Regions from separate parts of the Janthinobacterium longum genome, predicted to be linked through region 3. Evidence: predicted binding sites of a transcription regulator. Region 3 holds the regulator's gene; each other region holds the start of a gene.
What was found. The regulator HrcA, encoded in region 3, represses chaperone genes, less so after heat shock. The targets are predictions, from matches to a motif close to TTAGCACTCNNNNNNNNNGAGTGCTAA.
Positions count from the first base shown of each region.

Region 1: a site for HrcA is predicted at 1,618-1,644, ahead of groES (co-chaperone GroES). Genes of this name have one in related genera too.
Region 2: a site for HrcA is predicted at 1,885-1,911, ahead of rpoH (RNA polymerase sigma factor RpoH). Genes of this name have one in related genera too.

Region 1 is NZ_JBNYXQ010000001.1:1,537,503-1,542,419, reverse strand. It holds gene groL (chaperonin GroEL) at 1-1,022, opposite strand, end outside; gene groES (co-chaperone GroES) at 1,075-1,365, opposite strand; gene ACQ4WM_RS06990 (hypothetical protein) at 1,875-2,612, shown strand; gene ACQ4WM_RS06985 (cell division protein ZapB) at 2,732-2,995, shown strand; gene ACQ4WM_RS06980 (cell division protein ZapA) at 2,995-3,306, shown strand; RNA gene ssrS (6S RNA) at 3,383-3,560, shown strand; gene ACQ4WM_RS06970 (EVE domain-containing protein) at 3,649-4,095, shown strand; gene ACQ4WM_RS06965 (MurR/RpiR family transcriptional regulator) at 4,092-4,917, opposite strand, start outside.
Region 2 is NZ_JBNYXQ010000007.1:189,973-194,889, reverse strand. It holds gene ACQ4WM_RS18420 (cell division ATP-binding protein FtsE) at 1-670, shown strand, start outside; gene ftsX (permease-like cell division protein FtsX) at 667-1,587, shown strand; gene rpoH (RNA polymerase sigma factor RpoH) at 2,068-2,958, shown strand; gene ACQ4WM_RS18405 (hypothetical protein) at 3,004-3,267, opposite strand; gene ACQ4WM_RS18400 (hypothetical protein) at 3,406-3,852, shown strand; gene ACQ4WM_RS18395 (antibiotic biosynthesis monooxygenase family protein) at 3,842-4,195, opposite strand; gene ACQ4WM_RS18390 (cytochrome P450 family protein) at 4,192-4,917, opposite strand, start outside.
Region 3 is NZ_JBNYXQ010000011.1:44,433-49,349, reverse strand. It holds gene ACQ4WM_RS21785 (barstar family protein) at 1-19, opposite strand, end outside; gene dapB (4-hydroxy-tetrahydrodipicolinate reductase) at 28-837, opposite strand; gene ACQ4WM_RS21775 (outer membrane protein assembly factor BamE) at 856-1,551, opposite strand; gene fur (ferric iron uptake transcriptional regulator) at 1,675-2,106, shown strand; gene hrcA (heat-inducible transcriptional repressor HrcA) at 2,113-3,129, opposite strand; gene ACQ4WM_RS21760 (HAD family hydrolase) at 3,249-3,974, opposite strand; gene ACQ4WM_RS21755 (hypothetical protein) at 4,232-4,834, shown strand; gene ACQ4WM_RS21750 (hypothetical protein) at 4,871-4,917, shown strand, end outside.

The sequences.
Region 1 (4,917 bases), on a different contig from region 3:
GAGGCAGCTTCGCCGGCGCCGTCGATGACGATGGTGTTTTCCTTGCCCACTTCGATGCGCTTGGCTTGGCCCAGCTCTTCGAGCGTGACTTTTTCCAGGGTCAGGCCGACTTCTTCTGCGATGACCTGGCCGCCGGTCAGGACAGCGATGTCTTCCAGCATGGCTTTGCGGCGGTCGCCGAAGCCAGGTGCTTTCACTGCGCAAGTTTTCAGGATGCCGCGGATGTTGTTTACAACCAGGGTAGCCAGTGCTTCGCCTTCGATGTCTTCCGCGATGATCAGCAGTGGACGGCCAGCTTTGGCGACTTGTTCCAGTACCGGCAGCAGGTCACGGATGTTCGAGATTTTCTTGTCGCACAGCAGGACGAATGGATTGTCCAGGATGGCAACTTGCTTTTCTTGATTATTGACGAAGTACGGCGACAGGTAGCCGCGGTCGAACTGCATGCCTTCCACGATATCCAGCTCGTCGTTCAGCGACTTGCCGTCTTCCACGGTGATCACGCCTTCCTTGCCGACTTTTTCCATCGCTTCAGCGATACGCTCGCCGATCGAGTAGTCGGAGTTGGCCGAGATCGCGCCAACCTGGGCGATTTCCTTGGTGGTGGTGCAAGGACGGGCGATTTTCGCCAGTTCTTCCACGGTAGCAGCGACAGCCTTGTCGATGCCGCGCTTCAGGTCCATCGGGTTCATGCCGGCGGCAACGAACTTCATGCCTTCGCGCACGATGGCTTGTGCCAGCACGGTAGCGGTGGTGGTGCCGTCACCGGCGTTGTCGCTGGTGCGGGAAGCAACTTCCTTGACCATTTGCGCGCCCATGTTCATGAGCTTGTCTTTGAGTTCGACTTCTTTTGCAACCGATACGCCGTCCTTGGTGACGGTAGGGGCGCCGAACGAGCGCTCCAGGACCACGTTGCGGCCTTTCGGGCCCAGGGTCACTTTGACTGCGTTGGCGAGAATGTTTACGCCTTCGACCATCTTGGCGCGCGCTGCGTCGCCGAATACTACTTCTTTAGCTGCCATGTTCAATTCTCCAGAGATTTCGGAATAGATCTATTTAAAACGTGGAAACGAATTACTGAACGACGATCGCCATGATGTCTTCTTCGCGCATGACCATCAGTTCCTGGCCATCGACCTTGACGGTCTGGCCGGCGTATTTGCCGAACAGTACGCGGTCGCCTACTTTGACATCCAGAGGACGGACTTTGCCGTCGTCGAGAATCTTGCCATTGCCTACGGCAAGGACTTCGCCTTGGTCCGGTTTTTCAGCAGCTGCATCAGGAATGATGAGGCCGGACGCAGTCTTGGTTTCCTGGTCGAGGCGTTTGACGATGACACGATCGTTCAATGGGCGCAGATTCATACAAAACTCCTTAAAGTTCAATGGATAAGTGTTGCTCGATCCTGGCCAGCCCGGCATCGTGCCAGGCCCGCTGTCGACCGACCGCCGTATCGACATATCAACTACGGCGTGCAACGAATCAAGCAAACCTCGATCGTCCCGTGCCTGCCCGCTTCTGGCGGAAGTACGCTGCGGCGTCGCCCACCGCGCGTACTCCTTGCCGAACAACTGGCAAGCATCGGTCTGTCATGAGGATTGCTACGAAAGAGTTTGTTAGCACTCTCTACTAACGAGTGCTAATTATAGGGACGGCAGGGGGCTTATTCAAGGGGAACATATATATACACGATACGTGCAAGTGGCATTCGGGCTTGGGTTTGCGCTGGCGCAAACCACCTTCCCGGGCGTCAGCGGCGGATGCGACTCTAGCATGGCGTTGACGACAGTGCTTTTCCTGTACGCACAGGAAACATTGCATGACGATTAAATTTGCTAAGATAATCAGTATTACTTACCAAGTAGTGATGATTATGCCAACCTTGTTTTCCCGCCATGCCGTTTGTCTGTCCTTCGCCGCCGCCAGTCTGGTCTTTTCCGCCAGTGCCGGCGCGCAAACTTTTCTTGACGAACTGACGGTGGCAAGCCTGTCTCCGCAGGATAAGGAGGCGCTGCTCAATGCCTTGTCCAGGGACCTGAACAAGGACGACGATGACCAGGAAGCGCATGTATGGAGCAACGCAGGCGCGAAGGCGGCCACCCTGCAAGCCGTCTACAGCTTCAGCAATTCCTCCATGACGGAGCACAGTCTGAAGGCGCATGTATGCCGCGACCTGAAATTTGTCGTCACGGCCGGCGGCAAGACGCAGGATCTGAGCCGGCGTACCTGCTCGCAAAACAGCGGGCGCTGGGATATTCAGGGCAAGGATGCGCCGCCCGTCACGTATCCGCCCTTCCTGTCAGACGTCACGGTGGCCAGCCTGAACGCGCAGGAAAAGAAAGACCTGCTGAAAGCGGCCGTGCGCACCCTGAAGGACGAGCAAGATGGCAAGACGCGTCAGTGGAGCAACAAGGGCATGGGCAACGCCGCACCCTTGCGCGTGAGCCTGACGACATCCGACACGGGCACCAGGCCCGGCAGTTTTACCACCTGCCGCGACCTGACGATGGTATTTGATGGCAAAAATGGCAAACAGGAACTGCGTCGCCGCTCGTGCGAAAACCGCTATGGCGCGCTGGACATCGAACCGGGCTACGAGGAAGACCGCTAGATCGGCGATGATGATGAAAAGCACCTATTTTCCGGTAACTGGACGTCATTGATGTAATTATGTGTGTCAGTAACGCGATTCGATTGACGCCTGTGCAAGCTGCGCCCTATAGTGGCGGCATGATTTCCGAATTCAACGAATTATCCGACAAAATTGGCCTGCTGGCCGAAATGACTCATGCGCTGCGTCGTGAAAACGCGCAACTGCGCAAGGACAATGCTGCCCTTGCTGCGGAGAACGCGCAGTATGTGCAGCGCATGCGCGAGGCGCAGGAGCGGGTCGAGGCGCTGCTGGAAAAAATTCCGGAACTGGTGCAGGCGGGCCTGGAGCAGGCCGCCTCCGAAGCCATGGCCCATGCGGCTGAAAACGGGAAGGAAGCGTAATGTCGCGTGTCGATGTCAATATCATGGGCCAGTCGTACAGCATGGTCTGCCGCGATGGCGAAGAGCGCGCGCTGCGCGAAGCGGCCATCTATCTTGATAGCAAGATGAAAGCCATCCGCGATGCGGGCAAGGTCAAGGGCAATGACCGCATCGCCGTGCTGGCGGCGCTGGGCGTGGCAGCCGAATTCTTGTCCGTCAAGTCGCCTCAAGGGCCGCTGTCGGAGCTGACCATTCTGGAAGTAAAGCAAAAAATTTCGGCCATGCACATGGTGCTCGATAGCGCCCTGACGCCCCAGGAAAATTTGTTTTAAGCGGCGCTTAAGTGCCGGGGCCGCATGTTCTGTACGAATTCCCTTTGCGATGCGCGCACTAAGGAGTAAACTTCTCCCTACCCTGCGGTGTTCGCGATTGCCATATATTCCTTGAACCATTTATGCGCATCGGTTGCGAATTTTGTTTGATGGGAGTGAGCGTCGCTCGTTCGACGAACCCGAAATTGAACTAACGTGACCACCTTGAACCGTTTGGTTCGGGATGCCGGCATAGCGGCACAGGCGGGGCCTGATTGATAGAGAACGGTTGCAGCATGACGATGCGCAGCCGTTTTTTTACGTCCGCAGTTTCCAGGGGAAGACATGAAGCAATACTGGTTGATGAAATCCGAACCCACCGAAGTGAGCATCGATGACCTGATGGCGGCGCCCGGGCACGCCATGCCCTGGTTCGGCGTGCGCAACTACCAGGCACGCAACTTCATGCGTGATGGCATGCGTGAGGGCGACGGCGTACTGTTCTATCATTCCAGCTGCCCGCAGCCGGGCGTGGTGGGTGTGGCCGAAGTGGCCAGCACGGCATACCCGGACCATAGCCAGTTTGACAAAAACAGCCATTATTTCGACCCGAAAGCCACGCTGGAACAGCCGCGCTGGGTCAGTGTCGATGTGCGGGGCCTGAAAAAGACGGCGCTGCTGCCGTTGTCAGAAATGCGCCAGATGCCGGGGCTGGAAGACATGCTGCTGCTCAAAAAGGGCAGCCGGCTGTCGATCACGCCCGTCACCCCGGCGCAGTGGAAAGCCATCCAGGCGCGCTTGAGGGATTAATCGCGCGCCTGCGTGCCGACTTCTTCGATATCGATTTCCATCCGATAGGCCAGCGCGATGAACAGCGCCTGGCACAGGCAGATGGTGCCGGTCAGAGAGCGGAAGGCAAATGCGCTGCCTTCGGTTACCGTCAACAGGGCGTCGGCGCTGCGCGCCAGCGGCGCCAGTTTGCTGTCGGTAATGACCAGCGTTTTTGCGCCATTCTCGTGCGCCATGCGCGCGCACTCCAGCGTCTCCTTGCCATAGGGTGCAAAACTGATGGCGATCGCCACGTCACCTTCACGCACGCTGCGCATCTGGTCGCGGTGGCCACCACCGAGGCCCGTCACAAGATGCACGCGCTTGCTGGTGTGCTGCAGTGCGTAGGCGATATACGAGGCCACCGGAAATGCGCGCCGCACGCCCACCACGTAAATATTGTCGGCATGTTGCAGCAAGGTGATGGCCGCTTCGAGCTGCTCGTCATCGAGGCCCGCCGACAGTTCATCAAGGCCGCTGCGGCTCGCGCCGATGAATTCGCGTGTCAGGTCGCCCGTGCGCACCTTGCTGTCGCGTGTGGAAATCAGTTTGCGGATGCGCTGGCGGTAGTTCGGTGCTGCGCGGGCCTGGTCGGTATAGGCCTGGCGGAACACGTCCTGCATTTCGCTGAAGCCGGAAAAGCCGAAGCGCTGGGCGAAGCGCACGATGGCGGATGGCTGCACGTCGCAGGCGGCGGCGATGTCGCTGATGCGTTCGAGCATCAGGCTGGCGCGATTTTGTTCGATATGCCTGGCGATCAGTTTCAACTGGCGCGACAGGCTCTCGTATTCATCGGCGATTTGT
Region 2 (4,917 bases), on a different contig from region 3:
ACTGGTGTTCCTGGCGGGACCGTCCGGCGCCGGCAAGTCCACCCTGCTGAAAATGATCGCCGCCATGGAGCGCCCCACCTCGGGCAAGCTGATCGTCAACGGCCAGGACATGGCCAAGCTGAAACCGGCCGGCGTACCGTTCCTGCGCCGCAATATGGGCCTGATCTTCCAGCAGCAAAAACTGTTGAACGACCGCTCGATCCTGGCCAATGTCATGCTGCCGCTGCTGGTAGTGGGCGCGCACAAGGCGGCCGCCGAGCAACGCGCACGCCGCGCGCTCGACAAGGTCGGCCTGCTCGACCGCGCGCTGGCGCGACCGCTGTCGCTGTCCGGTGGCGAGCAGCAGCGCGTGTCGATTGCGCGCGCCATCGTCAACCGCCCGCAAATCATCCTGGCCGACGAGCCGACCGCCAACCTGGACCGCGACAGCGCCAACAAGGTGCTCGAAGCCCTGAAAGCGTTTCACTCGGTCGGCGTGACCTGCCTTATTTCCAGCCACGATGAACAGATGCTCGACGCCGCCGCCCGCGTGATCCACCTGAAAAACGGCCAGCTGGTGGCCATCGACAAGGCCACCGAAGCGCCCGTGTTCGCAGCGCCCGACCCCGATTTTGCACCCAAGTCCGAGGCCGATACCGGCATGGACGATGCCCACGGAGAAGACGCATGAGAGGCTGGTTCCGCCAACACCGCTTTGCGCTCGGCTCGGCGCTGATTCATTTGCGCAAGTCGCCGAGCGGCTTTCTGCTCAACGTGCTGGTGGTGGCGATCGCCCTGTCGCTGCCGTTTGCCGGCCTGACCATGCTCGACAATGTGCGCCCGATGTCGGAACAGATGTCGGTCGACCCGGAAATCAGTGTGTTCATGAAAATCGATACGCCACGCGAGCAGGCCAGCGGCCTGGCCGGCGAGATGCGCAAGATCGTGCACGACCCGAAAGCGAAAATCGTCTTTATTCCGCGCGAAGACGCGCTCGATTCGCTGAAAAGCAAGAGCGGCCTGGCTGACGTGCTCAATACCTTGGGCGACAACCCGCTGCCCGACAGTTATGTGCTGAAACTGAACGCCTTCAATACCGCCACCGAAGCGCAGGATGTCGATGCGGTGGCCGAACTGCTGCGCCAGTTGCCCGGCGTGGAATCGGCGCAAGTCGATTCGGCCTGGGTCAAGCGCCTGGCCGCGCTGCTGGGCGTGCTGCGCCTGGTGCTGCTGCTGCTGGCCATTACCCTCGGCGTGGCCGTGATCGCAGTGGTCTTCAACACCATCCGCCTGCAGGTAATGACGCAGCGCGACGAGATCAGCATCTCGAAACTGATCGGCGCCACCGACACCTTTATCCACCGCCCCTTCTATTACACGGGCGCCCTGCTGGGCCTGTGCGCCGGCGCGCTGGCCCTGGGCGCCGTGGCGCTGGCGCTGCGGCCGCTCAATACCGCGATTGCCGAATTTGCGCGCCTGTACTCGTCCGAATTCCAGATGGCGCCGCTGGCGCCGCTGCCGATGGCAGGCCTGCTGGCCGTCAGCGCCGGCCTGGGCCTGGTCGGCGCCTTCCTGTGCGTGCAGCGCCACCTGGCACGAGTCAACTGAAGCCATACGGGACGACGCCACCGGCGCCGTCCCGTGCTCCCTCCCGCCGCAATACCCTTGATTTTTGACAAGTATTCTTAAGGCTCACTTCAGTTAGCCTGCGTAATATCACGACATTGGCATAGAGAATAATGTTCAGTTCAGCCATGGTTGCCATGGGCTACTGTGCGGCGCTTTCAAGTGAGCCAGAATCGGCGCACACTGGTGCTATTCCCCATGCAAGAGAGCATTACACAGTCGCCATCGTCCTTTCGAACGTCATAGTATTTTGGCTATCGGAGTGATTGGATGAGCTGATTGGCACTCTCCGACAGAGAGTGCTAATATATGTCATACCCGTGAGCAGCGATGCCAGTACCGCCAGATAAAGATAGCGTCGCGCGCTGCAAACCGCAAGACCGGATACAGTAAAAAAAAATGAAACTGGTCCCTGCCGCGTGGCAGGGCCGTATGGAACAAGCAAGACTACGAGGAGTAAACATGACTACGATGTCCGCATTGGTTCCTGCCAAAAATAATGCGCTGAACCTTGGATTCACCGGCAACCTGGGCAATATCGACGCCTATATTTCGGCCGTGAACCGTCTGCCCATGTTGACCCACGATGAAGAAATCTCGCTGGCGACGCGCTTGCGCGAAAAAAATGACCTCGCTGCCGCACAGGAGCTGGTGCTGTCGCACTTGCGCCTGGTGGTGTCGATCGCCCGTGGCTATCTGGGCTATGGCCTGCCGCATGCCGACCTGATCCAGGAAGGCAATATCGGCCTGATGAAAGCCGTCAAACGTTTCGATCCGAACCAGGGCGTGCGCCTGGTGTCGTACGCCATGCACTGGGTGAAAGCCGAGATGCATGAGTACATCCTGAAAAACTGGCGCCTGGTCAAAGTGGCGACGACGAAGGCACAGCGCAAGCTGTTCTTCAATCTGCGCAGCCACAAGACCGGCCTGGACGCGATGACGCCGAAACAGATCGATGCACTGGCCAAGCTGCTGGACGTGAAACGCGAAGAAGTGATCGAAATGGAAACGCGCCTGAGCGGCCGCGACATCGCGCTGGAGTCGCCGACCGACGATGAAGATGACAAGTTTTCGCCGATCGCCTACCTGTCGTCAGATCTCAGCGAGCCGACCAAGGTACTGGAAGCGGAACAAGTGACACGCTTGCAATCGGAAGGCCTGGAAACGGCGCTGGGCAAGCTTGACGCCCGTTCGCGCCGCATCGTCGAAGCGCGCTGGCTGGCCAACGATGACGGCTCCGGCGCCACGCTGCATGCGCTGGCTGAAGAGTTCGGCGTATCGGCCGAACGCATCCGCCAGATCGAAGTGGCGGCGTTGAAAAAAATGAAGGGCGCGCTGGCCGCCTACGTATAAAACGGTCAACACGCAGTGAAAAGGCGCCTTGCGGCGCCTTTTGCATTATGCTGCCAGGCCCTTGGCCAGCAGTTCGGCCACGACTTCGTTCAAGTCCGCGTCACGCTCCTTGGCCAGGGTTTGCAACTGCAACACCAGGTCGCTGTTGAGTTTGACGGCGAACGGCACCAGGCCCAGGGCATGGTCGCGCTTGCGCTGCTCGCGGCGGTCAACGACCACCGCTTCCTTGCCGAAGGCACCGGCGCCGGGAACATTCATCTTCCCCATCAACTTCTTGGCATCGCTTTTCGCCAGGGCGGTTTTTTTCATGGTTGTTTCCTGATTTTCAAAACAGCCATTTTACGCCATTGCCGCACGCCAGACGTGCGCCGCAATAATATCATTTTGTTATGATCCACAATCTCATCCGCGAATATCCCGCATAGGACGCTATCTGGAAGGAACAGCATGCATTACCCGAGTCATTTTTTACGAACTTTATTCTGGCCTTTATTGCTGTGTCTGGCGTTGGCTGGCTGCGGCGCCGCCACCAGCACCGGCGACGCGCGCAATACGCCGCGCAGCGTGACCCATGTGCTGTCGCCTGGCGAGCAGGTCGCCATCACCGCCACCGACACCTTGAAACTCGACCGCGTCAACGACAGCCGCTGCCGCGCCGGCGCCGTGTGCGTCTGGAAGGGTTACGTCAGCTACAGCTTTACCCTGCTGCACAGCGCCGGCGCCACCGACCTGGTATTGTCCGATTCGATGCCCAACGGCGCCAGTTCCATCACCATCAATCACCTGACCTTTACCCTGCTCGACGTCGACCCGGCCTCGCCGCCGCCCATCGATGCGCCCCTGCCGGTCTACCGCGTCAAGGTCAAGATCACCCAAGGCACGCTCAAGCACTAGGATGGTGGCGGCAACGGCTGTCGGCCGGCGCCTGCGCCCGCTCGTGCATGCCATAGTCGCGCACCACGCCGGCGATGCGCAGCCGGTAATCATCGAACACGCCCTGCCGGCCTTCGGCCTGCGCCGCGCGGTGCGCTTCGAGCCGCCGCCACTGCGCCAGCGCCGCCTCATCGCGGAAAAAAGACAGCGACAGCAATTTGCCAGGATCGCTGAGACTGCTGAAGCGCTCGATGGAAATAAAACCGTCGACCTGGTCCAGCAGCGGCCGCAGCGCCGCCGCCAGTTCCAGGTAATGCGCGCGCCCTTCCACGCTGGGCCAGACTTCGAAGATCACGGCGATCATGCGGCACCAGCATCGGTAAATACCGGGATGCGGGCATTCGGCGAAGGCCGATAATGCCAGTCCAGCGCCAGTGACCGCAACGCTTCGGACCAGGCCGACAAGATGGCCGCGACCATGGTCTGCGCCACCGCCTGCCCCGGGCACAGGTGGGCGCCATGACCAAAGGCCAGCCCCTCGCCGGCCAGCAGCACCAGCACCATTTGGCCCTGGCGTATCGTCACGTTTTCAAGCCGCACGTCGCAGGCGGCAAAGCGGCGCGTATTGTGGATCGCCAGCGTGGGCGCTTGGGTACGCAGCGCCAGCACGCTGTTGCCCAGTAACCCCGCCGTCGCTTCGCAGGTCTGCGTCAGCAAACCAATCAGGTTGGCCCTGGCATTGTCGTCAGCATCGGGCCGCAACGAGGCGAAGGCGGCCTGCAAACCGCTGGCCGCCAGCTCGGCGCGCGCGATCGTGGCGCGGTCGGCCGTCACCGGCAAGGCGGCGACAAAATCCTGCGTCCATTGGGCAATCCGTGGCCCATCGGCAGGCGCAATGCCCAGCAACAGGGCCACGGCCAGCAGGGGGACGTCAAAGACCAGGGCATTCAATTGCTGCGCGCTGCCCGGCAGATAATCGCGCGCCAGGCGAGCGGTATCGGTATACAAACCGGCCAGGTCTACGCCTGCCAATTGTTCCATCAACTTGCGCTTCGCTCCGGCATGGCGCGCGCCGTCATTCATGCG
Region 3 (4,917 bases):
TCAGGATTGCAGTGGCCATGGTCTTCCTCAGTTCTTCAGCGACAGCACGTCCTGCATGTCATACAGGCCGGTCGGCTTGTCGGCCAGGAAACGCGCAGCGCGCAGGGCGCCGTGGGCGTAGGTGACGCGGCTGCTGGACTTGTGGCTGATCTCGATACGTTCGCCAATGCCGGCAAACAGCACTGTATGGTCGCCCACGATATCACCGCCGCGGATGGTGGCAAAGCCGATGGTCGACGGATCGCGTTCGCCCGTCACGCCTTCGCGGCCGTACACGGCGCATTCTTTCAAGTCGCGGCCCAGGGCGCCGGCTACCACTTCGCCCATTTGCAGGGCGGTACCCGACGGCGCGTCAACCTTGTGGCGGTGATGGGCTTCGATAATCTCGATATCGTAGCCTTCGGACAAGCTTTTCGCGGCCAGCTCCAGCAGTTTCATGGTGACGTTGACGCCCACGCTCATGTTCGGCGCGAACATGATGGCAGTCTTTTCGGCGGCGGCGGCAATCGCCGCCTTGCCCGCATCGTCAAAACCGGTGGTACCGATAATCATTTTGATACCGTGCTCGGCGCAATAGGCCAGGTGCTGCAACGTGGCTTCGGGACGGGTAAAGTCGATCAGGTAGTCGGCCTGGGCCAGGCCTTTGGCCAGGTCGGATTCGATCGCCACGCCGGCAGGCTTGCCGAGGAAAGCGGCGGCATCCTGGCCGATCGAGGGCGCACCGGCACGGTCGAGCGCACCGGCCAGCACGGCGTCGGGCGCATTGCCCACCGCTTCGATCAGGATATGGCCCATGCGGCCACTGGCGCCGGCGATTGCAATTTTCAGTTCAGTCATTTTAATATTTACAACAACTTATTTGGTGGGGGCAGGTGCAGGCTCGACCGGCGTCGCGGCTGGCGTCACCTCGGGCTTGGTCACCGGTATCATCGCCGGCGTATTGTCCGGGTTCGACGGCACGGCCGATGGCGCCACCGGCGAAGGCACGACGGCGGTGGGCGCTGCGGCTTTGGCCTGCTTGGCAAATAGCGACGGGCCGGCGATGCGGTCGATATATTCTTTTTCGGTCGGCAGGTTGCCGCCTTCAAAGCGCGCGACCTTGCCTTCCTTGTCAAAGTAGACGACCACGCGGCTGCTGGTGGTTTCGCCACTGCCGCGGGCCAGGCGGAATGGGTAATCCCAGCGGTCGGCGTGGAAGATATCGGCCAGCAGCGGGGTGCCCAGAATGAAACGGACCTGATCGCGCGTCATGCCTTCTTTCAGCTGCGACACCATCTCTTCGGAGACAAAGTTGCCTTGCTGAATGTCCGGCCGATACGGCGAGAAAAACCACATGAATTTCTGCAGCGGCGTGACCGTGGTGGTCTGCGCGCCTTGGTCGGGCACGACTTCCTTGCCTTCTTTCTGGGCGGCCGCCGGTTTTTCACCAAGGATGCCACGACTGGCACAGCCGGTCGCCATCAGCGCAACGCAAACCAGGCCTGCAACGACCGGTGCTCGGAATGAAATACGGTGACGCAAGGATGGCAATACAGCCGGTATGACGCGCATAAATGACCTCAATTTGATGAACAAAACGCCAGGAGTGACTGGTCCACCCAAAAATGCTTATTTTGGCACTCGCCGACAAAACGCTATATGATAAAGCACCTGACCCACATACGAGCAACAAACATGAGTAACAATCCTAGTGATCTCAAGGCAAGCGGCCTGAAAGCCACTCTGCCACGGCTGAAGATACTCGATATCTTCCAGAGTAGCCCGGTACGCCACCTGACGGCAGAAGACGTCTATAAAATTCTTCTGGCTGACAATATGGATGTTGGCCTGGCAACTGTCTACCGTGTCCTGACCCAGTTCGAACAAGCTGGCTTGCTTAACCGCAACCATTTTGAAACGGGCAAGGCCATTTTCGAGCTCAATGAAGGTTCGCACCACGATCACCTGGTGTGCCTCGATTGCGGCAGGGTCGAAGAATTCTTCGATGAATCGATCGAAACACGCCAGCAGAAAGTGGCCGAAGAGCGCGGCTTCAAGATCGCCGAACACGCGCTGGCCATCTACGGCAACTGCATCAAGCCGGCCTGCCCGCACCGCACTGCCTGAGCCCTGTCAGTGGTGGCTCAAGGCACTTGACAGCAGTTTTGCCGTAATATCGACAATCGGAATGACCCGCTCGTAGGCCATGCGGGTCGGCCCGATCACGCCCAGGGTTCCCACGATCTTGCCGTTAACTTCATAAGGCGCCGTCACCACGCTCATTTCGTCCATCGGCACCAGGTTCGACTCGCCGCCGATAAAAATCTGCACGCCGGTCGCCTTGCTCGATACATCGAGCAATTGCATCAGCCCTGTCTTCTGCTCGAACATGTCGAATAGCTGGCGCAGCGAACTCATGTTCGATGACAGATCGCGCACGCTGAGCAGGTTGCGCTCGCCCGAAATCACCATGTCGTCGCTATGGTCGGCCATGACTTCGCTGCCCGCTTCGACCGCCACCTGCATCAGGCTGCCCATGTCGTCGCGCAACTGGCGCAGCTCGCCCTGCAGGCGCACGCGCACGGCGTCGAATGACAGGCCGCCATAATTCTGGTTGATATAGTTGGCCGACTGGATTAACTGCGACGGCGTGTAGTCTGCTTCCGTCAGCAGCAGCCGGTTCTGCACGTCGCCGCCCGGGCCGACGATCACCAGCAGGATGCGTTTTTCGGACAGGCGCAAAAATTCGATCTGCTGGAATACCGATTCGCGCCGGGGACTGAGTACCACGCCGGCGAACTGAGACAGCGAAGACAGCATCTGCGCCGCGTTGGCGATGGTTTTTTGCGGCTGCTGGGTCTGCAGGCTCAGGCGCGAGTCGACCATATGCTCGTCGAGCTGCCGGACCGTCAGCAGGGTGTCGACAAAGATGCGGTAGCCGCGCGGCGTGGGGATGCGGCCGGCCGAGGTATGCGGGCTAGACACATAACCCTGCTCTTCCAGGTCGGCCATGATGTTGCGGATGGTGGCCGGCGACAGGTCGAGGCCGGAAATTTTCGACAAGGCGCGCGAACCGACCGGCAGGCCGTCGGCGATATATCGCTCGACCAGGGCTTTCAGCAGGGTTTGGGCACGTAGTTCGAGTTGCATGGTGTTTTCAGTTATACAAGTGTGCTGGCGGCCGCACGCGCATGGGTACGCAACCACAGCAGCGCATGACAGCGTCGCATTACAGCGTTCATTATGCACGTTCGCCCGCGCAACGGCGATCAATCTTCCAGTTGCGCCTGCAGCCAAAGCAGCAATTCATCAAAGTTGGCACAGATGGCGTCCGGCTGCACGCCGGCCGCCAGATGGGCGTCGCTACCGCGCCGGTTCATCCAGACGGCCCGCATGCCCGCATCCTGCGCCCCCGTCACATCGAAATACAGATCGTCGCCCACATACACGGCTTCGTGCGGCGCCACGCCCAGAGCCTCGCAGCCAGCCAGGAAAATCGAGGCGTCGGGCTTGGCCACGCCAAACTCGCTGGCGGCGATCGAGACCTTGAAATGCTGTGCCAGGCCGATAATTTCAAGGTCGGCGTTGCCATTCGAGATCGAGCCCACCAGCAGCCGCTGTTGCATCCAGGCCAGGCCAGGCAGCACATCGTCATACGGCGTGACGCGGTTGCGGGCGGCCAGGAACTGCATGACGGCTTCATCGACCAGGGCCGGGTCTTCGCCGGCTGCAGCAAACGCCGTCAGCAGGCCGGCGCGGCGCAATTCGATCAGGTTGCCGTGCAAATGCGGTTGTTGATTCAGCATGTCGAGCCGGTGCCGCCGCAGCGCCTCGATGGAAAACTGCTGCGCCACCCGCGGCGCGTGGCGCGCCAGCCAGTCGTGCAGCAGGGTTTCGGCGGCGGCGATCACGGGCGCAATCGGCCACAGGGTATCGTCGAGATCGAACAGGATGGCCTTGGGCGGAACAACGGCAGGGACAGCGGTAGTGGTCATGGCGGCAATCATCAGCAGAGCAAAGCATAGGTACAGGCACAGGCACAGGCAAGCCCTATTGTCGCATTGTTCGCAAGGCGCGGCGTGCCAGCCGGCCCCGCATATGTGAACGAATCAGGGCGAGCGCGGGAAAAATTGTTACAGGGTGATACAAGGCAGGATCAATCGCCTTGCCAGATAGACTAAAATAGGCGCCATTCCAATGCGGCGCCAGCGTCCGTGTTGCGCTACCCCACCTGATTCGTTTTGGAGAATGTATGAAAAATGTATACCTGCGCTCGATGCTGGCGGCGGCATGCGCTGCCACACTGGCAGCCTGCGGCGGCAGCGGCGGCAATCTGTTTTTGAGCGGCTCGGTGGTCGGCCTGGCCAAGACCGGCCTGATTCTGCAAAATGGCGGCGAAGACCTGGCAGTCACCTCCGGTGCCTCCAGCTTTGTGTTCGTCAACCTGATCAAGTCCGAGGACCGCTACGATATCAAGATCAAGCAGCAGCCAAAGGGCGCCACTTGCACGGTCAACAACGGTAGCGGCAAGGCCAACAGCTTTTCGGTATCGACCACCGTGGTCAGCTGCATTACCGACACATATGCCCTGAGCGGCGCGATCACCGGATTGAGCGCCGACGGCCTGACGCTGGTCAACGGCATCAGCGGCAGCATCAGCCCACTGAAAGGCGCGACGACCTTTACCTTCCCCGCGGTCGCCGACGGTTCCACCTATAACCTTTCGATTTCAAGCAATCCGGCTGGCTTGATTTGCAGATTCCAGGGCTCGATCAGCCCCGACGGCCACGATATCGTGGGCGTCATGGGCTCCGGTCCCGTCAGCTCGCTGGCACTCAACTGCGCACCGAATTAAGCCGTGCGATCCGTGAACACCATTTTGGAGAAATACATGAAGTCATCCTGCCTGCGCCCTCTCGCCGCGCTGTTGCTCACCGT